One region of the Metabacillus schmidteae genome, then DNA from elsewhere that is predicted to be linked to it. Evidence: a T-box and tRNA genes for the amino acid it is inferred to sense, from the RefSeq annotation. Region 1 holds a T-box; the other regions hold tRNA genes.

Region 1 (7,723 bases):
TTAGCAGTTTCCACTGCCTTTTGATGTAACGGCAAATATGAAATTCCAACAGTATAGATAAAGCTATTCATGGCAGATTTTGTACGATCAGGAGAATCGCAAATCGTTTTTTCCACCTGATCAAGCATCTTAGCAAGCTTGTCTTCATTAAATTCGGAGTCAGGGCGATTACCCAAGAGCCAGCAATAACAGCTCCAACCTGCTGACATTTTAAGTTCTTCACCGCTCGCTATCCATTTATCACTAACAGCTTGTGCAATATCAGTTTCAGCCAAAGTCACTGCCACAACATAATCAGATATCATATAAAAATACGCCGAATCTATCCAACGCTCGAAATCTTCCTCAGTCATTTTCGCTGGCTCCGCAATGATACCTGCAAAATACATGGCATCATAGTTGCCAGTGGCGTAAAGTTGTTCTGCTAATGGTTGGTTCTTTCCGATTTTCTTTGCAAGTGGCTTCATTGCACCCGTAGCCACACCAAATACAGGCTCTTGTGCGCCATTTCTTATATACGTTTTTTTCGTTCTTTCCTTGCCTAGCGATTCCAGCTCTTGCATAACTGTTTCAATATCCATTGGTTGGCACTTCCTTTCTATTTTCATACAATCTTAAATGAAAACTATTAAATATTTTTTAATTGAAAGCATTAACTTGATGGTAACATTTATTTAAGATAGGTATATACCTTATTATAAATAAGTTACTCCAGTCTGAAATTCAACATACTTCTTCCTTGAATGACCTCTTTGTCTTTCCATAAAAATTCCACAGCAAATTGTGACCCTAAATAACTTTCATCAATTTCTATTTCTAATGGCGTATTAGTAGTATCCTTACTTTCTTTACTCAATTCTTTTCCATTAATAGGGTCTATCATCATTAAATTTACTTCAATTGGTTTTGGTTCCATCTTACCCCAATCAATCACGATCTTATTTCCTGGTTCAACACTTCCGGAATGAATATCAGGATAGTTATAAATATTATTGGTGGCACAATTATTCCAGCATACTTCTGAATAACTATTATCAAATTCCAGCGCTTCCAACATCTTATCATTGTTGATTTTTTTAATTGAAGGTTTCTCCATCTTATTAAAATTTGGTAGGGTTTTGTTAATTTCGTGATTTTGTGTGATAATTTTATCTTTAACTGGTTTTTGCGTTTTTTGGTTTTCATTTTCAGTGCTGCATGCTGCTTGAATGGAAAACACAATTAGAAGCAGCAGCATCAATAGAAATCGTTTTTTCATTTTTTTCCCCTTTGTTTATTAACAGACTGTTTCTCAAGTCAGTAACTAGAGTAAAAATCGTAACATCATTTTATATTATTCTGCTACCTTATATTGAACTCCTTTATCATGAGCATAAAAAAGAGGCACATTTCATATTCAAATATGCCACATTGAAATGAAACAAGATTTAATTTCTACATTTGCTCAGGTGCCTTAACTCCCAACAAACGTAATCCTTCTTTTAGTACGATCGTTACTGATTTTACTAGTTGTAATCTTGCCTGTTTTTGTTCGTCCTCATCTAAAATTCGGACAACACCATAATATTTATTAAAGGCTTGAGCAAGGTCAATTGTGTATTTGGCGATTTGAGAAGGATCAAACTGATGATATGCTTGTTTAATGACTTCTTCAAATTTCATTAACAAAGATAAAACAGTCCAGGCCTTTTCATCTTTAAATGCCTCTAAAGAAACGGGTTCATGTTCTATAACGTTAGCTTTTCTCAGGATAGAACATGCACGTGCATGCGTATATTGTACGTATGGTCCAGTTTCACCTTCAAAAGTAAGCATAGCTTCCAACGAGAATTCTACATCATTTAAACGATAATTTTTAAGGTCATGAAAAATAACCGCACCGACTCCGACCATTTTTGCTACTTCCTCTTTATGAGCAAGATTTGGATTACGGGTATCAATATTTTGAGCTGCAAGTTGGATGGCTTCTTGAAGTACTTCCTCTAAGAGCACAACCTTTCCTTTACGAGTTGACATCTTTTTTCCGTCTTTTAACATCATGCCAAATGGTATATGGTGCATTTCCTTAGACCACTCATACCCCATCTTGTTCAGAACGTGAAAAACTTGTTTAAAGTGTAGAGACTGTTCTCCACCTACAACATATAACGCTTTAGCGAAATCATACTCTCTTTTTCTATACAGAGCTGCAGCCAAATCTCTTGTTGCGTACAAAGTAGCACCATCTGATTTTTTGATCAAGCAAGGTGGATGGTCATATTCTTCTAATGAAACAACCATTGCTCCATCTGATTCTGTTAGTAATTTTTTCGTTTCTAGCTCATTTACAACAACATCCATCTTGTCATTGTAAAATGCCTCACCATTAAATGAATCAAACTCAATGCCCATAAGCTGATAGATTCGTTCAAATTCTTTTAATGATTCCTCTCTAAACCATTTCCAAAGCGATAGTGCTTCTTTATCCCCGTCTTCTAATCTTTTAAACCAGGAACGACCCGTATCTTCAAGTACTGGAGTCTGCTCAGCTTCTTCGTGAAACCGAATATATAGTGTAAGTAACTCCTTAATCGGTTCCCTCTTTACTTTTTCTTCAACTCCCCACATTTTATATGCTGTTATTAACTTTCCAAATTGCGTACCCCAGTCACCTAAATGATTAATTCTAATTGGAGTGTATCCACATTTCTCCACAATATTTGCTAAAGCATTTCCGATAACAGTTGAACGCAAATGGCCCATCGAAAAGGGCTTTGCAATATTAGGAGAAGATAAATCGATTGTAATTTTTTTCTTATTGCCAATCGAGAGTTTTCCGAAGTTGTCTTTTTCATTAAGGACTTCCGAAACAATTTCCAATCCAGCTATTTGTTTATCTAAAAAGAAATTCACGTAAGGTCCAACCACTTCTACTCGTTCAAGATACTCATTCTTTATGAGAACACTAAGTTCTTGTGCAATTTGAACTGGCGCTTTCTTTAACTCCTTTGCCAGTATAAAGCATGGGAATGCATAATCACCCATATCCTGTTTAGGAGGAATTTCTAATTTTTTCTCGACTTCTGCTTTAGACATAGTGCTAATACCCATTTCCATTAACACGTCATAGATTGTAGAAATTATGACTTGTTTATACTTCATTATATATTCTCCTTTTCCTGTTGAAATACAAAAAACCCCCATCTCTAAATATTTTAGAGACGAGGGTTTAACTCGCGGTACCACTCTATTTGCTTAAATAGCCAGCTTAAAATTGTAACGGTACATGACCGGACTTATCTACAAAATTGTTCAATAAGCCTTCTCCGAGGTGCGCTTCATAATCATTTTCGTACCAGGCTCCCACCGTCCCCGGCTCTCTAAGGCGAAATTTTGATTACTACTCTCCTCTTCTTAGAATTATCTTTATGAAAATGTTATTGCATATTATACATCAATTTTCAAAATAAAATCCATTTCTTTATTATAAAGTTTGTATTTAATGGAGTTATTTCTTTTCTCCATCTCTATCTATTTTTTTCAACGAACATTCTAGAGCAATTGACCATATACAACACTTATTACTTTAGCAACAATTTTCCCGAAAACATTTTTCAATAAATGAAAATAAAAATCTTTTTATATAGAAACCTTTAAATTTCCATGTGTAACAATAATTGTATTGTCATATTCACTTTCAAATACCTCTTCCACAACCTCAACTATTCTCTCCATAGCTTCTTGACTAGATTCTCCACCTTCATATTTCAGTTCCATATCATCGAATGTATTACTTAGCTTTTCAGGCCAATCGGAAAGATTTTTGCTACTTAAAACACGTTCAGTTAATTTATCGTTCGTCTCAACCTTTATATTATAAGCTTCTGCAAATGGTTGTATGGTATCAATTGCACGTTTAAATGGACTTGAAATAATACGTTCTATATTCTTTTGAGAAAAATTATTAGATAGATTCAAAGCTTGATTCCATCCTCTTTCTGTAAGAGGTGCTTCAGGCGGCTGACCTTCGGCTTCACAATGCCTAATGACGTAAATTTTTTTCAAATTCATCACTCCTAATATTAGTTATGAGGAATGCGGAATAATAATTTTTTATTTTTTAACAGGCATAAAAGAAGCTGGATCAATATCTTCACCTTCAATAACAATAGCAGTTAACCCTTTATCTGACTTCGTTTTATGCCATTCTCCTTTCCTCCAAAAGATGCACAAATCAAATCATTAATTGTGCCTCTTTTAATAATTAGTTCTCTATCTCGTTTCCAAACCTTTTTGCATTTCTAGCACGAGCACGCTCAGCTTCTACTTCACGATTTCGTGGTTCTGCACTGGTTTCCAGTGTGGTCAATAGTTCTATAGACACCAATGCAATCTCATTAACAGCACGATTAAATGCCTCCTCGTTCAGCTTTGAGGGCTTATTATAGCCAGATATTTTTCTTACGTACTGTAGGGATGCTGCAAGAATTTCTTCATCAGTAGCTGGTGGGTTAAAATTAAATAGAGTTCGAATGTTGCGGCACATATTAGGTTCTCCTTTTGCTTACATTTTATTGTATTATTTTCTACTAGATTACATAGTATCGTTACAATGCTACTCCAATTAATATATGGATAAGCATACAAATTATCAATATCTACCTTTTTGTACGTGTTTAGTTGAATATCAATCTATTCCATGTGTTCCATTTGAATTAATGCCATTTTGATTGATTACTTCTCCTAGCTTTTCATCCTGTATATGTTCATCAGGTGGAGTCATACCAGACCTTTTATCAAAATAAATGGCAATTCCACCTAGAATAACAACAGGTATTAATAAATACAGCCAAATCATAACAAACTCTCCTTTCACTTCTCACTTAATCCTAGAATATTCCAATATTGTCTTAATAATTAATTATAGATTAAATTCAATTGATCAATATTCTTATTTTATTATCATCATCAATTTTCATTAATCTCCGCCTCCACCTCCACCACAGCTGGAGCAGGAACTACCCGAAGAACACGAACTGGCCGAACTACAAGAAGAACTGGATGATCCACAACTTGTACAACTCGATGTACTTTTGCTGCTAATTTTCATATAGCTTGAAAATTCATCATAATGAAAATAAGAAACAGATAAGAAAGGCACGAGCATTGTGTTATAGTTTTGCTCCCTTTTGCTTTTTCTCATTTTCTCGTGGATGACACTTTGTTCATAATCTTTTACTTTATTTGCCGTTTTTTTCATCTTTGAGATAACAGAGAGCACAGTAGTCATATATTTTGCATCACTTTTAAAATATAAATCTATAAGTTCAATTTCTGATAAATATTTAAACTCATCGATGATATCTGGATGTACTGGATACCTGAAAAACCCCTGATAAAGATGGATATTCTCTTTTCTTATGAAAAAAAGCTCAGCATACATCCAATCAAAAAATCCCCGCAAATCTGGATCAGGATCTACCTTAACATTTGGACTGTGATGAAGAGTAGTTCCAAGGAATTCTTTTGAAAACTCATCATACTGGCGGGTAAACATGAGCATCTGATGCCATAGGTCATCGACTTTATCACTAAACATTGGTGCCTCTTTTAATAATGACGTAAAAATAAAATAACGTTTTAAGTCCTGTAGACGCCACGGATACTCATTTTCCTTTAGCTTATTCTCTCTCCGTACCCTTTCTTCTACGTTTTCCATATAGCTTTTACTAAGCGACTTTTCCAGCACATCACTTACCTTTTTTAATCCTTTAACTGGTTTTAACTCCAATGTTGTTGGAGATAGACCAAATTTAAATGAGAGTTTTTGGCGTAAAAATAAAATTAACCAAATAACACCTGCTATTAAAAAGATGAGTAACAATTCCATCTAAATCCCCCATTCCTTTAAGATATTTATAATTTTGCTGATACGTCTAGAACATCAATCATCCTTTCTTTATTACTATTACGAAATACTTTTTGAAAAGTTCCGAATTTTACCATTATTATAAGTTTATACTGTATAAATTGATATGTCTTTATTTATTATCATAGGCATAGTTGTATAGTTTCAACTTCTCTATTTACTTATTAATTTAACAAATATTAGGAATAAATATGAAACTTTATATAATGTGTAAACGTACGTAGAGACATAACATAATTAACCAAGATTTTGGAGGAACTTTATCGTGATGGAATTGCTTCAACAAACAGATGGTATTTGGCAATATGTAGTATTATTTTTATTGGCTGCAGCACCTATTTTAGATGTTTTTATTGTCGTACCGCTTGGAGTAGGATTGGGTTTGAACCCTATAGCTGTAGGTATTATTGGCTTTGCAGGAAACTTTCTCATGGTTCTTATTTTAGGTCTCTTTTTTAGACAGTTTTCTAGGTGGAGAGAGAAAAGAAGACAAAAGAAGGGGATAACGGAACCAACAAAAAGAGAAACAAGAGCACGGAGAATCTGGGAGCGATACGGATTACCAGGTCTTGCAATAGTAGCACCAGGTATTGTAGGAACTGACTTAGCCGCAATATTAGCACTCACATTTGGTTCTTCACGGGTCCGTGTAATTGTGTGGATGGCCATAAGTCTTGCCATCTGGACAATTGCTTTGACAATCGGTTCTGTATATGGGTTTGATTATATGAAAGCAATATAAATAAAAGAGACTGTTGAGAAGTTTTTCAGCAGTCTCTTTTAACACTCACATTGCTAAAGATTGTTTACTACAATGCTCCGAGGAATTAAATTTTTTTTCATCGAAACAACTTTAATACTAACACCATTTGGCTTATATACAACTTCTTCATTGTATATCTCATAACCTAAGGAATTATATAAATAAATGTTCTTTTGTACATTCATACGGACTTTACATAGAATAGTAGATACATTAACTTTATGTGCGTAATCCTCTAAAGATTTTAATAGCCTTTTTGCGATGCCTTTGCCCCGCATTTCTGGGATTATTGAGAGTCGAAAGAAATATACCCCTTCTTCATTTACTAGAAATCTCACCATACCGACTGGGATATTCTCTTCAAAAGCGATTAATGCTTTTTCTCCTTTTACTAATGATTCTGAAACAGACTGAACAGTTTCATTTAATGCACTAGAGGGTGGGGTTTCATTTTTATATTCCATAAATGCTCTAATCATTAGATCATGTATTACTTCTGCATCTATACTTGTTGCAGAGATTATGTTCATTTTCATGCTCCTTTTCTAAAACTGAATATATATAACTTTATGATATCTGTCATCTTCTCGATACCCATCCCCCTTAGCAGCTTAGCTTCTTTATTTAATAGTTCTTTGTTTATTGAAGAATTCCTTTATGGTTATGATGTTTAATCCTTTTCAAATTGACATCTCCATTCCAAAACCATTCTGCACCCTTTTTTGATATAGTTTAAAAAATCCAGTACATACAAACTTTACTTATCATAATAGTCTTTGAACAATCTTTTCCTCATAAGAAAAAATCCTGTAAAAATGGATACAGGATTTTTCATTATATAAATATAAATAGGAAATATTTTAATATATCTTATAGCTGCTGTTCCTTCACTTTTTTATACCCAAATTCCGGTATATCCTTCCATCGTTTTCGCAATTCATGTGCGACAGCTTTCGGCTTACGATCGCGTGTGAAGATACCTTTCTTGTTCCCCTGTACGCGCATAATTCCTTGGCTTGTTGCGAAATCAGCAAAGTTCCATACTTGCTCAC
Region 2 (7,723 bases), 2.1 Mb from region 1:
CTCAAAGATAAACGAGGGGCAACAGTCTCGATCTTAAAGTTTGATTTTCATACCAAGAGCTTTACGTATAGTTCAGTTGGTAATATTCGTTTTATGCTTTATGGACCTTCAGGGGCATTTATTTACCCACTCCCAATTCTCGGGTATTTATCAGGTAAACCACAAAAGTATCGAACACAAACCTTTACTTATGAAGAAGGTTCTAAATTTATTATTTATACGGATGGTTTAGTATTGCCGGGAGTAAGAGCATTGTTGAATAAAGGAAATTCTGTTGAAGATCTATCACGACAACTTGACGTATATACGAATAATAGAAATGACGATTTAACATACATAGTCGGTCAGCTGTTTTAATGATTGAAATAGCTGGTCGGCTATTTTTATTGGGCTATTTTTAAAACAATTAGTGAATTTGGTGACATATTTTAATAGCGACGATATTTTTGGTAAAATGTTTATATGTGTTTTCATATTTTTACATAGAAAAAGGAAATGTCTCGTTTGGAGGATTATATATGATGATAGAAAAACAAGAACGTATTATGAACCACATTAGCAAAGAGCTTGGAATCAATTTAAAACAGGTGGCTAATGTGATTTCACTTCTGGAAGAAGGAAATACAGTACCATTTATAGCTAGATATCGTAAAGAACAAACAGGTGCATTAGATGAGGTGCAGATTCGGGATATATCAGAAAAGTGGACATACACTCAAAACTTAGAAAGTCGCAAAGAAGAAGTCTTACGTTTAATTGATGAACAAGGAAAGTTAACGGAGCAACTCGCAGCTGAGATCAAGTCATCAATGAAGCTTCAACAGGTTGAAGATCTATATAGACCATATAAACAAAAGAGAAGAACAAAGGCAACTGTTGCAAAGGAGAAAGGATTGGAACCGTTTGCGGAATGGATTATTTCATTTCCTACCCAAGGCAACATAGAGCAAAAAGCACAAGAATATCTTAACGTGGAAAAAGGAGTAAGCACTGTTGAAGAGGCAATCCAAGGAGCACAAGATATTATCGCCGAGCAAATTTCTGATCAACCTAAATATCGACAATGGATTCGGGATACAACATTTCGTAGAGGACAAATTTCTTCTTTAGCAAAGGATGAAGAAAAAGATGAAAAAAATGTATATGAAATGTATTACGAGTATGAAGAACCTATTCATAAAATTGTCCCACATCGAGTCCTGGCGTTAAATCGGGGAGAAAAGGAAGAGGTTATTAGGGTTTCCGTTCAACCACCGACGGAACAAATCATTGAATATCTTAAAAGAGAAGAACTGAAGAAAAAAACATCTATAGTGAACGAAGTGATGGTAAGTGCAATTGAAGATGCTTATAAAAGATTAATTCAACCTTCTATTGAAAGGGAAATTAGAAAAGAATTGTCTGAGAAAGCTGAAGATCGCGCCATTCATATTTTCTCAGAAAACTTAAGGAATCTGCTCCTGCAGCCTCCATTAAAAGGGAGAATGGTTCTTGGGGTTGACCCTGCTTATCGCACTGGATGTAAGTTAGCGGTTGTGGATGAGACCGGGAAAATGCTGTATATTGATGTTATTTATCCACATCCGCCTGTTAAAAAACATGAGCAGGCAAAAGCGAAAGTAATAGAAGTGTTAAAGAAGTTCAACATTGAAGTGGTAGCTATAGGAAATGGGACAGCTTCAAGGGAAACAGAGCAATTTATTGCTGATATATTAAAAGAATTGAACGGTGACACTTCCTATCTAATAGTAAACGAAGCGGGGGCAAGTGTTTACTCTGCATCTGATCTTGCTAGAGAAGAGTTTCCGGACTTACAGGTTGAAGAAAGAAGTGCTGTTTCAATTGCAAGAAGATTACAAGATCCTTTAGCTGAATTAGTGAAAATTGATCCGAAATCAGTTGGTGTTGGTCAGTACCAGCATGATGTTTCACAGAAAAAACTAAATGATTCTTTAACCTTTGTTGTAGAAACCGTTGTTAACCAAGTAGGTGTTAATGTAAATACTGCCTCTCCTTCTCTTCTTCAATATGTGGCAGGACTAAGTAAAGCTGTTGCCAACAATGTTGTGAAAAAGAGAGAGGAGTTAGGGAGATTTTCTAATCGAAAACAACTAAAAGATATTCCGAGATTAGGTGCCAAGACATATGAACAATGTATTGGTTTCTTAAGAGTAATTGATGGTGATCATCCATTAGATCGAACAAGCATACACCCTGAACGTTATGTTGAAGTAGAAAATCTACTTAAACAATTGGAAGGTTCATATTCAGATTTAGGAACAGTTGAACTAAAGGAGAAAGTTAAAAACTTGAATTTGAAGGAAGTTGCTGAGGTTCTCGAAGTTGGAGAATTAACATTAAAGGATATCTGTGACGCTCTAATTCGTCCGGAAAGAGATCCACGTGACGAAGTTTCTAAGCCGTTATTAAAAAAAGATGTTCTTAAATTAGAGGATTTGCAACAAGGAATGGAGTTACAAGGAACTGTAAGAAACGTTGTTGACTTCGGAGCATTTATTGATATTGGGGTTAAACAAGATGGCCTTGTACATATTTCTAAGTTGAGCAAGTCTTTTGTGAAGCATCCATTAGATATTGTTTCGGTAGGAGATGTTGTTACAGTCTGGGTGGATGAAGTAGATTTTAAGAAAGGTCGAGTAGCACTCACGATGCTTAATAACTAATAAATAAGAAGAAACACTGCCTTATGAGCAGTGTTTTTCTCTATAAAAAAACCAGCACTGATTAAGTAATTTTATTTGATAACGATTTTTTTCTAAAAATGCTCGTTGCATTTGATTTTGTAACCATGATGGCATTGCTCATACCTCCTTAGCTATTATAATGGAGTATGGGTGTTTATAATGTATGCAGGAATCTATTGGAGTGTTACATGAAATGAGGGATTTTTATGAATGATCAAATGTTGCAAAAGTTAGTTGAAGACATATCATTAACTTATTTTAATAAAAAGTTTAAGCATAGAGCTTATTTCAATAACCGTCTGAGAACAACAGGTGGGAGATACATGTTGCATAGTCATAACATTGATATTAATCCTAAATATTTTCATGAGTATGGATTGGATGAAGTGATTGGGATTATCAAACATGAACTTTGTCATTACCATCTTCATATAGAAGGGAAAGGGTATAAGCATGGTGATCAAGATTTTAAATTATTATTAAAGAAGGTAGGAGCTCCGAGGTTTTGTAGTCCATTAAGTAATGAAACAAAAGCTCGGAAACCAATTTTAATATATCGTTGTCGTGATTGTCATCAAGAATATAAAAGAAAGAGAAGGGTGGATACAACAAGGCTTGTTTGCGGAAAATGTGCTGGAAAAATCTATCTTTACAGAAAGGGTTGACTCTAAAGTTGATACTGTGTTAAATTATAAAAGCCGTCGCTGATGGCCATTATTAATTAAATAGTTTTGATAACGAAAGTCTTGACAGAACGAGCCTTGATTAATATAATTAAGAAAATCTGTAAGAAGTTATTCCGCAGTAGCTCAGTGGTAGAGCTATCGGCTGTTAACCGATCGGTCGCAGGTTCGAATCCTGCCTGCGGAGCCATATGGGGAAGTACTCAAGTGGCTGAAGAGGCGCCCCTGCTAAGGGTGTAGGTCGCGTAAGCGGCGCGAGGGTTCAAATCCCTCCTTCTCCGCCATAACATTATGGCCCGTTGGTCAAGCGGTTAAGACACCGCCCTTTCACGGCGGTAACACGGGTTCGAATCCCGTACGGGTCATATCATATCGTAGGATAGTAGGAAGTGGGTGCACTTACGAAAGCTAAAAGCCCACCTCCTATTTATTTCTAAAGGTATTTTAAAAAATTCGGTCCGGTAGTTCAGTTGGTTAGAATGCCTGCCTGTCACGCAGGAGGTCGCGGGTTCGAGTCCCGTCCGGACCGCCATTGTTTTTTAAAAAACATCTTGAAAAGCAATGAAAGATGTGATATCATTTAATCCTTGTGGTTTTTGTTTTGAAATTCATTTTATTGATGGGCTATAGCCAAGCGGTAAGGCATCGCACTTTGACTGCGACATGCGTTGGTTCGAATCCAGCTAGCCCAGCCATTTTTATTTAGAAACCATTGTTATACTTCTCATTATAAAATGAGCCATTAGCTCAGTTGGTAGAGCATCTGACTTTTAATCAGAGGGTCGAAGGTTCGAGTCCTTCATGGCTCACCATTTACACACCGTGCGGGTGTGGCGGAATTGGCAGACGCGCTAGACTTAGGATCTAGTGTCCTTGTGACGTGGGGGTTCAAGTCCCTTCACCCGCACCATTGTTTAGTTTCGCGGTCGTGGCGGAATGGCAGACGCGCTAGGTTGAGGGCCTAGTGGGGGCGACCCCGTGGAGGTTCAAGTCCTCTCGGCCGCACCAAAAAACATTTAAGTTTTTCTTTTGAAAAAGAACTTGACTTCAATGTTTGAAGGTGTTATTATAGTAAAGTCGCTTAAAGATAGTGGGATTTAATATTGCGCCCGTAGCTCAATTGGATAGAGCGTTTGACTACGGATCAAAAGGTTAGGGGTTCGACTCCTCTCGGGCGCGCCATAATACATTCACGGGAAGTAGCTCAGCTTGGTAGAGCACTTGGTTTGGGACCAAGGGGTCGCAGGTTCGAATCCTGTCTTCCCGACCAGACGTATCAATTTGCGGGTGTAGTTTAGTGGTAAAACCTCAGCCTTCCAAGCTGATGATGAGGGTTCGATTCCCTTCACCCGCTCCAAAAAAATGATCTTTGAAAACTAAACAAAACCAAGCGTGCCAACGTTAATTTCGATTAACAAAAACGTACTATATAGTACAAACTTTTATGAGCTATATCAAACACTTTATTGGAGAGTTTGATCCTGGCTCAGGACGAACGCTGGCGGCGTGCCTAATACATGCAAGTCGAGCGAATCTGAGGGAGCTTGCTCCCGAAGATTAGCGGCGGACGGGTGAGTAACACGTGGGTAACCTGCCTGTAAGATTGGGATAACTCCGGGAAACCGGAGCTAATACCGGATAATATTTCGAACCGCATGGTTCGAAATTGAAAGACGGCGTCTAGCTGTCACTTACAGATGGACCCGCGGCGCATTAGCTAGTTGGTGAGGTAACGGCTCACCAAGGCGACGATGCGTAGCCGACCTGAGAGGGTGATCGGCCACACTGGGACTGAGACACGGCCCAGACTCCTACGGGAGGCAGCAGTAGGGAATCTTCCGCAATGGACGAAAGTCTGACGGAGCAACGCCGCGTGAACGATGAAGGCCTTCGGGTCGTAAAGTTCTGTTGTTAGGGAAGAACAAGTACCAGAGTAACTGCTGGTACCTTGACGGTACCTAACCAGAAAGCCACGGCTAACTACGTGCCAGCAGCCGCGGTAATACGTAGGTGGCAAGCGTTGTCCGGAATTATTGGGCGTAAAGCGCGCGCAGGCGGTTTCTTAAGTCTGATGTGAAAGCCCACGGCTCAACCGTGGAGGGTCATTGGAAACTGGGGAACTTGAGTGCAGAAGAGGAGAGTGGAATTCCACGTGTAGCGGTGAAATGCGTAGAGATGTGGAGGAACACCAGTGGCGAAGGCGACTCTCTGGTCTGTAACTGACGCTGAGGCGCGAAAGCGTGGGGAGCGAACAGGATTAGATACCCTGGTAGTCCACGCCGTAAACGATGAGTGCTAAGTGTTAGAGGGTTTCCGCCCTTTAGTGCTGCAGCAAACGCATTAAGCACTCCGCCTGGGGAGTACGGTCGCAAGACTGAAACTCAAAGGAATTGACGGGGGCCCGCACAAGCGGTGGAGCATGTGGTTTAATTCGAAGCAACGCGAAGAACCTTACCAGGTCTTGACATCCTTCGCTACTTCTAGAGATAGAAGGTTCCCCTTCGGGGGACGAAGTGACAGGTGGTGCATGGTTGTCGTCAGCTCGTGTCGTGAGATGTTGGGTTAAGTCCCGCAACGAGCGCAACCCTTGATCTTAGTTGCCAGCATTCAGTTGGGCACTCTAAGGTGACTGCCGGTGACAAACCGGAGGAAGGTGGGGATGACGTCAAATCATCATGCCCCTTATGACCTGGGCTACACACGTGCTACAATGGATGGTACAAAGGGCTGCAAGACTGCGAAGTCAAGCCAATCCCATAAAACCATTCTCAGTTCGGATTGCAGGCTGCAACTCGCCTGCATGAAGCCGGAATCGCTAGTAATCGCGGATCAGCATGCCGCGGTGAATACGTTCCCGGGCCTTGTACACACCGCCCGTCACACCACGAGAGTTTGTAACACCCGAAGTCGGTGGGGTAACCGTAAGGAGCCAGCCGCCTAAGGTGGGACAGATGATTGGGGTGAAGTCGTAACAAGGTAGCCGTATCGGAAGGTGCGGCTGGATCACCTCCTTTCTAAGGATATGAGGTACGCTTGGTATTTTGTTTAGTTTTGAGAGATCATTGGATCTTTCAATATAAGTAATAAAACACATAGGATATAAATATCCTGTGCTTTATGTTCCTTGAAAACTAGATAACGATAACAATTCAAGTAATTCACTGAGTTTAAACGCTTAGTTTAGTGATTCTCTTATTAATGAAGTAAATGACATCTTCGATGTCGAAGGTTAAGTTAGTAAGGGCGCACGGTGGATGCCTTGGCACTAGGAGCCGATGAAGGACGGTACTAACACCGATATGCTTCGGGGAGCTGTAAGTAAGCTTTGATCCGGAGATTTCCGAATGGGGGAACCCACTGCTCGTAATGGAGTAGTATTTTTACCTGAATACATAGGGTAATAAAGGCAGACCCGGGGAACTGAAACATCTAAGTACCCGGAGGAAGAGAAAGCAAACGCGATTTCCTGAGTAGCGGCGAGCGAAACGGAATTAGCCCAAACCAAGAGGCTTGCCTCTTGGGGTTGTAGGACACTCTATACGGAGTTACAAAGGAACGGAGTAAATGAAGAGGTCTGGAAAGGCCCGTCAAAGAAGGTAACAACCCTGTAGTTGAAACTTCGTTCCCTCCAGAGTGGATCCTGAGTACGGCGGGACACGTGAAATCCCGTCGGAAGCAGGGAGGACCATCTCCCAAGGCTAAATACTCCCTAGTGACCGATAGTGAACCAGTACCGTGAGGGAAAGGTGAAAAGCACCCCGGAAGGGGAGTGAAAGAGATCCTGAAACCGTGTGCCTACAAGTAGTCAAAGCCCGTTAATGGGTAATGGCGTGCCTTTTGTAGAATGAACCGGCGAGTTACGATCCCGTGCAAGGTTAAGTTGATAAGACGGAGCCGCAGCGAAAGCGAGTCTGAATAGGGCGAAAGAGTACGTGGTCGTAGACCCGAAACCAGGTGATCTACCCATGTCCAGGGTGAAGTTCAGGTAACACTGAATGGAGGCCCGAACCCACGCACGTTGAAAAGTGCGGGGATGAGGTGTGGGTAGCGGAGAAATTCCAATCGAACTTGGAGATAGCTGGTTCTCTCCGAAATAGCTTTAGGGCTAGCCTTGAAATGAGAGTCTTGGAGGTAGAGCACTGATTGGACTAGGGGCCCCCATCGGGTTACCGAATTCAGTCAAACTCCGAATGCCAAAGACTTATGTTCAGGAGTCAGACTGCGAGTGATAAGATCCGTAGTCAAGAGGGAAACAGCCCAGACCACCAGCTAAGGTCCCAAAGTATACGTTAAGTGGAAAAGGATGTGGAGTTGCTTAGACAACCAGGATGTTGG
Region 3 (7,723 bases), 720 kb from region 1:
AACAAATGACGATTGTATCCTGTAAAATAGATGAATTTATCGTGTGGTCCCAGCTTGGTGCATGGCATCTTCCCAACTTCCTTTTTGAGCTGGAGGAATAATCATCTGTTTTGGTGGAACGCCCCATTCATCTGCAGCGATAACGGTTCCTCTATGGGTACCAAACCCAATAATAAAGATAGATTCAGTACCTTTTTCTTCTCTAAGTAATTGTCCAACATTTACAACACCTTCATCAGCCATATCAGTTGCCCGTGCATCTCCAACATGTGTGTTATGCTCCCAGACAATTCCTTTTGCTTGTGTACCATAAAATTCGTGTATTTTATTTAATGCCTCTACCATATGTCTGTCGCGGATATTCCATGACTCATTGTCATTTACGACCATCGTTCTGTAATAATTCTCAGCATTAGCCGTAATAATCGCATTTACTTCAAGATTTAAATTTTCTTCAGAGTCAGATTTAGTTAGTTTATTTAACGTAATTTCAGTTAAAAGCTTTGTGACTTCGTTCAAACAGTCTTCACCATAGAAAGATGCTGATAGTCCGTATTTTTCAGGACGACGATTGAAAGGTTCAAAGCATGAAAATGCCTTTTTTGCGAATTCAATTTGTGGAGATTTAATTTCTTCTAAATATGCTATAAGCTCATCAATAGATTCCCATAATGAATAGACGTCAATCCCATAAAAACCAATCTTGTGATTAATTGATTTGTCGAGGTTGTAATCCTTTAACCACTCAATTAACTCAATGATTTCCTCATTTGCCCACATCCATGTTGGCCAACGGTGAAAAGAAGACAGGACTTCACTGGCATTGGAATAGGTGTGATCCAACCCTTTAATATACTTATTTATTTGTTGACAAGCAGGCCAATCACCTTCAACGGCTATATAATTAAACCCTTTTTCTAAAATTAGTTTCTTTGAAAGTTCAGATCGAATCTTATAAAATTCTGAAGTTCCGTGTGAAGATTCACCAAGTAGAACAAGTGTTTCGTCATTTACCTTACTTATTAAAGAATCAACTCCTTCTTGTTCGTGGAAAGGACTTGATTCTTCTTTTATGGTTTGGATTAGTTTTACGTTCATTTTCATCCCTCTATTATTGTTTGTATTCTGCATTGTAGGAGTTTTCACCTGAATGTACTGATAATAAGGTGTCAGCATAACCAACAAGTCTGTTTACAATTTCATCAGCGAGTAAATAAACAAGCTGATGATGTTTATTATTATGTAAATCAGGATCATCAAAAATAATCGTTGTATTGATAAAAATGTGTTTTGTGTCATACAAGTTGTAATGGATAATAGCCTTTCCGGGTGCTCCACCTGTTAATGGATCCTTAAAGGATGGTAAAAAAATGTACCATTCTTCAGCGGTAGGAGAGCGGAAATTTTTAGTGAAAGTCATTCCTTTAATTTCTTGTTCAATTTTCTGCTTAAGTTTCTCGTCTATTACATCAACAATCCTTTCATTGGACAATGTTCCACCTCCAGAAGGTAATCATCAGGTTTGCATAACATAGGCATCTAGTACAATACTTATTATCTTAGGGTATTAATACAAATTAGATATTAACGCTCATTTTTGACCTTATATACATAATGAAGGTATAAGTGATGTTTAGGTGTAGTTATAGTGTTTACCTCTAAGGAAATCATTATGTCAGAGTAAAAGCATTAGATCATAAAAATAGTAGAGGGGAAATTTTTTTGAAAAAATTAATTTAGGGTCTTTTATTTTTCGAATAAGGATGTTATTATATTTCTTGTCTTCAAAAGAAGTCGCAAAAGATTTATTAGAAAAGTTATTGACACTTTCATCGTAGCTGTGTTACATTATAAATCCTGTGTCATTGTAGGAAATGGACACGGAAAATGAAATAAAAAAAGTTCTTGCTTTTTTTGAAAAACTTACTATAATAAGAAATGTCTCTAAAAAATGTCTGGTAATGATGGCGAAGAGGTCACACCCGTTCCCATGCCGAACACGGAAGTTAAGCTCTTCAGCGCCGATGGTAGTTGGGGGATTCCCCCTGTGAGAGTAGGACGTTGCCAGGCTGACCACATAGGTCACTACTATAAAATTTGGCCCGTTGGTCAAGCGGTTAAGACACCGCCCTTTCACGGCGGTAACACGGGTTCGAATCCCGTACGGGTCACCATATTTGCACACTAAGTGCTTCGGAGGATTAGCTCAGCTGGGAGAGCACCTGCCTTACAAGCAGGGGGTCGGCGGTTCGATCCCGTCATCCTCCACCATATAGAGTTTCACACACCATGCGGGTGTGGCGGAATTGGCAGACGCGCTAGACTTAGGATCTAGTGTCCTTGTGACGTGGGGGTTCAAGTCCCTTCACCCGCACCATTAATAATAGTAAGCGGAAGTAGTTCAGTGGTAGAACACCACCTTGCCAAGGTGGGGGTCGCGGGTTCGAATCCCGTCTTCCGCTCCAGTAAGTGCCGGGGTGGCGGAACTGGCAGACGCACAGGACTTAAAATCCTGCGGTAGGTGACTACCGTACCGGTTCGATTCCGGTCCTCGGCACCACTTATATGCGCCCGTAGCTCAATTGGATAGAGCGTTTGACTACGGATCAAAAGGTTAGGGGTTCGACTCCTCTCGGGCGCGCCATAGTACGGGAAGTAGCTCAGCTTGGTAGAGCACTTGGTTTGGGACCAAGGGGTCGCAGGTTCGAATCCTGTCTTCCCGACCATTTAATAATTAGATTTGGGGCCTTAGCTCAGCTGGGAGAGCGCCTGCTTTGCACGCAGGAGGTCAGCGGTTCGATCCCGCTAGGCTCCACCAAATGAAATATTTTACTTTTTTATGGCGGTGTAGCTCAGCTGGCTAGAGCGTACGGTTCATACCCGTGAGGTCGTGGGTTCGATTCCCTCCGCCGCTACCATTAACACATATGTATATTGGAGGAATACCCAAGTCCGGCTGAAGGGATCGGTCTTGAAAACCGACAGGGGTGTCAAAGCCCGCAGGGGTTCGAATCCCCTTTCCTCCTCCATATGTTTTTTTACTTCAATTACTTATTATCGCGGGGTGGAGCAGTCTGGTAGCTCGTCGGGCTCATAACCCGAAGGTCGCAGGTTCAAATCCTGTCCCCGCAACCAATTAAAGTTGACGATGCTACGTCGATTATTCTTCATAGCGAGGAAACACAGTAGTGCTGTAAAGTGCAACCAATATTGGTCCGGTAGTTCAGTTGGTTAGAATGCCTGCCTGTCACGCAGGAGGTCGCGGGTTCGAGTCCCGTCCGGACCGCCATTGATTGATATTTTTAAAAGAAACAAATTATTATTGTAATTTAAGTATCGTGTAAGAGGGTTTCGATAAGCGAGAAGGTCGAGGAAGCGACTAAGCGAACACCGGAGCGTATGAGAATACGTGAGGATGTGAGTGAGGGAGCTGACGAAGAGATTCGAAGCTTAGCGGAAGCCGTAAACTTGATTTAGCTCGGTAGCTCAGTTGGTAGAGCACGCCCGAAAAAGCTTCCCTGAATATACTTCAGCGTACTCATCGAGCTGCTTCTTGAATAATCATCCTGAGATGAGGACGATTTACAAATTGTCAAAGCTATAATACTTTAAAAGTCTTAGATTAAAATTAGTTACTTGAAAAGGTAATTTTCATCTTTTTTCAAATACACATTAATTATGGCTCGGTAGCTCAGTTGGTAGAGCAATGGACTGAAAATCCATGTGTCGGCGGTTCGATTCCGTCCCGAGCCACCTTTCATGTGGAGGGGTAGCGAAGTGGCTAAACGCGGCGGACTGTAAATCCGCTCCTTAGGGTTCGGCAGTTCGAATCTGCCCCCCTCCACCATTTAATATAATAGGGGCATAGTTTAACGGTAGAATAGAGGTCTCCAAAACCTTTGGTGTGGGTTCGATTCCTACTGCCCCTGCCAACGAAATAATGGCGGTTGTGGCGAAGTGGTTAACGCATCGGATTGTGGTTCCGACATTCGTGGGTTCGATTCCCATCAGCCGCCCCAATTAAGCAATTAGTTGAAAATAAAGGATTTTAATTAAACTTTATTTTTGTCAGAAATATTTCAAAATATCCTCTTGCTGGTTTCTCGCTAAAGATAATTTTAGTTGGAAACAGTAATATAAAGAGAGTAATTTTTATAGAGACACTGAGAATACTTAGTAGTCGACGATATTTCGCGATATTTCCTTTCAGAAATATCACAAAATATCCTCTTGCGGTGCAGTCTCATGTAGAATATTCAGGAAGTACTTTCATGCAGCATATTCAATGGGCTATAGCCAAGCGGTAAGGCATCGCACTTTGACTGCGACATGCGTTGGTTCGAATCCAGCTAGCCCAGCCATTTTAAGGCATCATAGCCAAGTGGTAAGGCCGAGGTCTGCAAAACCTCTATCCCCGGTTCAAATCCGGGTGGTGCCTCCAATCTATCTTTAATGCGGGTGTAGTTTAGTGGTAAAACCTCAGCCTTCCAAGCTGATGATGAGGGTTCGATTCCCTTCACCCGCTCCATTACATATTAAATTTCATAAATGGGCCTATAGCTCAGCTGGTTAGAGCGCACGCCTGATAAGCGTGAGGTCGATGGTTCGAGTCCATTTAGGCCCACCATGATTTTGTTCCGCAGTAGCTCAGTGGTAGAGCTATCGGCTGTTAACCGATCGGTCGCAGGTTCGAATCCTGCCTGCGGAGCCATTTTTATGGAGAAAACAAACAATAAACGAATATGCGCCTTTAGCTCAGCAGGATAGAGCAACGGCCTTCTAAGCCGTCGGTCAGAGGTTCGAATCCTCTAAGGCGCGTCTTTCAAAGGTCAGATTTGATTACGAAATGTGTATGTTTCATAATCAAATCTGACCTTTTTATGTAACTACAATTGTTTTAATCGTTGCTTGTGGGTAGCTCTCAGTTTGACAAAATATAATGCATATAAAAAGGAAACCCGCCGCGAACAAGACGAGTTTCCTTTATTTTATTACTGTCTATGTAAGTGTAGAGACAGGAGGATTCCGTGTTAGTTTACACGTTATGAAAGTATAAATTAGCAGCGAAGAAGTTTAATCGACGTAGTGATCATTTTTAAGTACAAAGTATAAGTGCAACTACGCATCACGCTTCACCTTTACAGGCTCGCCAATCGACGAGTTTTCTTTATAAAATCTCATTATTTCAGATACGGCTCTTTTGTAACCGCCTTTTTCTTGTAAGAGAGTTCCAAATTCAGAGCATTTTTGTTTATATTCTTTATTGTTTAATATTTTCAATAAAGATTGTTTCAGTTTCTCTGTATTGCATTCTTTTAAATGGATGCCACAACCTAAACGTTCAACTTGTTGTGAGATCATTTCTTGTTCTTGTTGTTGAGGATATAGGATTAAGGGAACTTTAAAATACAAACCTTCTTGGACACTGTTCATACCTCCATGTGTTACAAAGATGTCCACCTTTTGCAGCAGGTCTATTTGGTTCACATAATCATAAAGAATAAAGTTTTCGGGTATATAAGAAAAATCAGTTTCTTTCTTTTTTTTGCCTAAAGACATGATAAATGTTGCTTCGATATCTTTAAATGCTTGAAAACAATCTTCATAAAAATCCTTATTATCCCCAAATATACTTCCTAAAGAAATATAAACGATTGGTTTTTTACTTATAGGTAATGTTACTTTTTCTTCTTCGATGCGTTCCGATATAGAAGGGCCAACAAAACGATAAGTATGATCAAACACATGACAGTTTGGTGTAAATTCCGCAGCAGTATAGACAATATTTAATTTTTCTTTACTACTCAATGCATCTAAAAGAGGGGGTTTCTTCATATTGTACTTTTTGCATAAATTATTTTGGATAGATAATGCTTTAACTAAATGTTTTAAATCTCCTCTTGCAAATTGAAACACTAAATTTAAAAGCTCTTTTGGAATATTTAAAAATGATTCGTGAAATGGAAATGTTGTTGTGGAACAAATAGTAGGAATATTTTTGATTTGGCCTACATATTTCCCCCAAGTTGCTAAGGAATCATGAATAATATAGTCAGGTTCTTCTCTGTCTATTTCGTTTAATAAAAATTCCAACATTTTTTCAGTGCTTTCTATACAAACCCTAAAAACAATGGGGAAGTACTTCAGCTGTTCTTCTGTATAATTGGTATCTTCTAAACGATCGATGCTATAAGGCATATAAATAGCCCCTGTTTCTTCAATTTTTTCCTTTAAATGTGGAAAAGAGTAGTATAATACTTCTTCTCCTTGATTAATCAATTCTTCCACTAAAGCGAGAGTTGGATTTGTATGACCATGAGCGGGAATATTAAAAAATATAGCTTTACCCAAGAAAATTTCCCCTTTTATTTAATAAAGTAATTATTTCCATATTATATAGTTCAATTATACACATGATAACCAGGTACCTCGCACTATTTTGCTAAAGAAACTTACATACTCTTTAAGAAGAGATCATTATGCATATGAAATGAATGAACAGAAAATACTTATAATTGCAATGATTTCTCGAGGGGAGTTCTTGAATATATGCTGATGGAGCATTGGATTCTTGGAGCGATGTGGTTGTTTGCTTTGGGGAAAGTTTCATATGAAAAGTAAGGGGATTCCAAACTAAACCTGTTTTATTTTTGGAATCCCAATTTATTTTCCTTAAAAATAACACAATGAACTAATTGTCCACGGTTACAATCTTCATTCATTGCTGAATTATCAAAAAATTGTTGTATTTTAAAAATATATCGATTAAAATTTATCGTAATAGTTTAATTGAGTGGAGGTTTCATATGTTAGGAAATATAAGTCAAGAAATGTTAACGTTGCTTACCTATATAAGCCGCAAAAAAATTAAGCAGGAAGAACTATTTGCAACCCTTAATGATGAAATAGAGAATCTTAGTAGTTGTCTTAATGAAGCAATTGAAAAAGAATTTATTCATAAAGATGACGGGGAAGTCCTTTCCTTAACACATAGAGGCTTAAAAACCGCACTAAAGTTTTTTGATAAGCAGCCCCATTTAAGAGAAAAAATGAAGTCAAAATTCACAAAACGCAGAGGTATTATTCAGCTTGCGATTATACAGCTATTAAAAGAAGAACCCAGGCATGGCTACCAAGTGATGAAACAGTTAAAGGAGAGAAGCGGTGGTTACTATTCTCCGAGTGCAGGTACCGTTTATCCTGCTTTACAGGACCTGGTTGAAAAGGAACTGATTGAACTTAAAATGGATGGCGAGAAAAAAATATACTCATTAAATGAGGCAGGGTTAGCTTTTATAAATGAGTTAATTCATGAAGAAGACGAGACTTTCTGGCAGGAATGGACAATGCGATTGCGATGGAAGCAGTCTGAGGAAGCTTCACTCGTACGAGAAGAAATGGGTAAGCTTCAATTAGAATTTCATTATGCGATGAAAAAGGTACTATCTGAACCAGAGTTTGCAAACGATATTCTTTCTATTCTTCAGACTTGCAGAAACGAGTTAATCAATTGGTCCGAAAAACAGCAAAAAAGTAAAGGCGAGATGTGATGAAATCTATAAAAAAACTTATACCATATGCAAAGCCATACAAGCTCTTTGTGATCCTTGCTCCACTATTAATGGCTTTAGAGGTGACGATGGATTTATTACAGCCACTTCTTTTGCAAAAGATCATTGATTATGGAATTGCTGCGAATGATACATCGTACGTTATTCAAATG

What was found. The T-box of region 1 lies ahead of argS (arginine--tRNA ligase). A T-box ahead of a tRNA ligase gene usually reads a tRNA of that ligase, here a tRNA-Arg.
Region 2: it has a tRNA-Arg gene. The T-box ahead of argS (arginine--tRNA ligase) is inferred to sense a tRNA for this amino acid. The anticodon was not compared.
Region 3: it has a tRNA-Arg gene. The T-box ahead of argS (arginine--tRNA ligase) is inferred to sense a tRNA for this amino acid. The anticodon was not compared.

What each region holds. Positions count from the first base shown of each region.
Region 1 covers NZ_CAESCH010000001.1:2,676,124-2,683,846, reverse strand. The annotation lists gene HWV59_RS12855 (DNA alkylation repair protein) at 1-581, opposite strand, end outside; gene HWV59_RS12850 (hypothetical protein) at 707-1,258, opposite strand; gene argS (arginine--tRNA ligase) at 1,435-3,141, opposite strand; T-box leader at 3,194-3,404, opposite strand; gene HWV59_RS12840 (histidine phosphatase family protein) at 3,619-4,044, opposite strand; gene HWV59_RS12835 (DUF2277 domain-containing protein) at 4,244-4,525, opposite strand; gene HWV59_RS12830 (hypothetical protein) at 4,667-4,837, opposite strand; gene HWV59_RS12825 (glycine-rich domain-containing protein) at 4,958-5,869, opposite strand; gene HWV59_RS12820 (small multi-drug export protein) at 6,174-6,650, shown strand; gene HWV59_RS12815 (GNAT family N-acetyltransferase) at 6,704-7,201, opposite strand; gene uidA (beta-glucuronidase) at 7,542-7,723, opposite strand, start outside.
Region 2 covers NZ_CAESCH010000001.1:554,622-562,344, forward strand. The annotation lists gene HWV59_RS02745 (PP2C family serine/threonine-protein phosphatase) at 1-357, shown strand, start outside; gene HWV59_RS02750 (Tex family protein) at 522-2,684, shown strand; gene cmpA (cortex morphogenetic protein CmpA) at 2,706-2,819, opposite strand; gene HWV59_RS02760 (SprT family protein) at 2,912-3,370, shown strand; tRNA gene HWV59_RS02765 (tRNA-Asn) at 3,504-3,578, shown strand; tRNA gene HWV59_RS02770 (tRNA-Ser) at 3,582-3,672, shown strand; tRNA gene HWV59_RS02775 (tRNA-Glu) at 3,682-3,753, shown strand; tRNA gene HWV59_RS02780 (tRNA-Asp) at 3,844-3,920, shown strand; tRNA gene HWV59_RS02785 (tRNA-Gln) at 4,009-4,083, shown strand; tRNA gene HWV59_RS02790 (tRNA-Lys) at 4,125-4,200, shown strand; tRNA gene HWV59_RS02795 (tRNA-Leu) at 4,213-4,298, shown strand; tRNA gene HWV59_RS02800 (tRNA-Leu) at 4,311-4,396, shown strand; tRNA gene HWV59_RS02805 (tRNA-Arg) at 4,494-4,570, shown strand; tRNA gene HWV59_RS02810 (tRNA-Pro) at 4,582-4,658, shown strand; tRNA gene HWV59_RS02815 (tRNA-Gly) at 4,672-4,745, shown strand; rRNA gene HWV59_RS02820 (16S ribosomal RNA) at 4,852-6,402, shown strand; rRNA gene HWV59_RS02825 (23S ribosomal RNA) at 6,616-7,723, shown strand, end outside.
Region 3 covers NZ_CAESCH010000001.1:1,958,316-1,966,038, forward strand. The annotation lists partial or broken gene HWV59_RS09230 (erythromycin esterase family protein) at 1-1,104, opposite strand, end outside; gene HWV59_RS09235 (hypothetical protein) at 1,112-1,420, opposite strand; rRNA gene rrf (5S ribosomal RNA) at 1,955-2,070, shown strand; tRNA gene HWV59_RS09245 (tRNA-Glu) at 2,100-2,174, shown strand; tRNA gene HWV59_RS09250 (tRNA-Val) at 2,196-2,271, shown strand; tRNA gene HWV59_RS09255 (tRNA-Leu) at 2,292-2,377, shown strand; tRNA gene HWV59_RS09260 (tRNA-Gly) at 2,391-2,465, shown strand; tRNA gene HWV59_RS09265 (tRNA-Leu) at 2,472-2,560, shown strand; tRNA gene HWV59_RS09270 (tRNA-Arg) at 2,568-2,644, shown strand; tRNA gene HWV59_RS09275 (tRNA-Pro) at 2,650-2,726, shown strand; tRNA gene HWV59_RS09280 (tRNA-Ala) at 2,743-2,818, shown strand; tRNA gene HWV59_RS09285 (tRNA-Met) at 2,842-2,918, shown strand; tRNA gene HWV59_RS09290 (tRNA-Ser) at 2,937-3,029, shown strand; tRNA gene HWV59_RS09295 (tRNA-Met) at 3,059-3,135, shown strand; tRNA gene HWV59_RS09300 (tRNA-Asp) at 3,213-3,289, shown strand; tRNA gene HWV59_RS09305 (tRNA-Phe) at 3,681-3,753, shown strand; tRNA gene HWV59_RS09310 (tRNA-Tyr) at 3,764-3,847, shown strand; tRNA gene HWV59_RS09315 (tRNA-Trp) at 3,859-3,932, shown strand; tRNA gene HWV59_RS09320 (tRNA-His) at 3,944-4,019, shown strand; tRNA gene HWV59_RS09325 (tRNA-Gln) at 4,287-4,361, shown strand; tRNA gene HWV59_RS09330 (tRNA-Cys) at 4,368-4,441, shown strand; tRNA gene HWV59_RS09335 (tRNA-Gly) at 4,455-4,528, shown strand; tRNA gene HWV59_RS09340 (tRNA-Ile) at 4,551-4,627, shown strand; tRNA gene HWV59_RS09345 (tRNA-Asn) at 4,637-4,711, shown strand; tRNA gene HWV59_RS09350 (tRNA-Arg) at 4,745-4,818, shown strand; gene HWV59_RS09355 (macrolide family glycosyltransferase) at 5,119-6,351, opposite strand; gene HWV59_RS09360 (PadR family transcriptional regulator) at 6,807-7,550, shown strand; gene HWV59_RS09365 (ABC transporter ATP-binding protein) at 7,550-7,723, shown strand, end outside.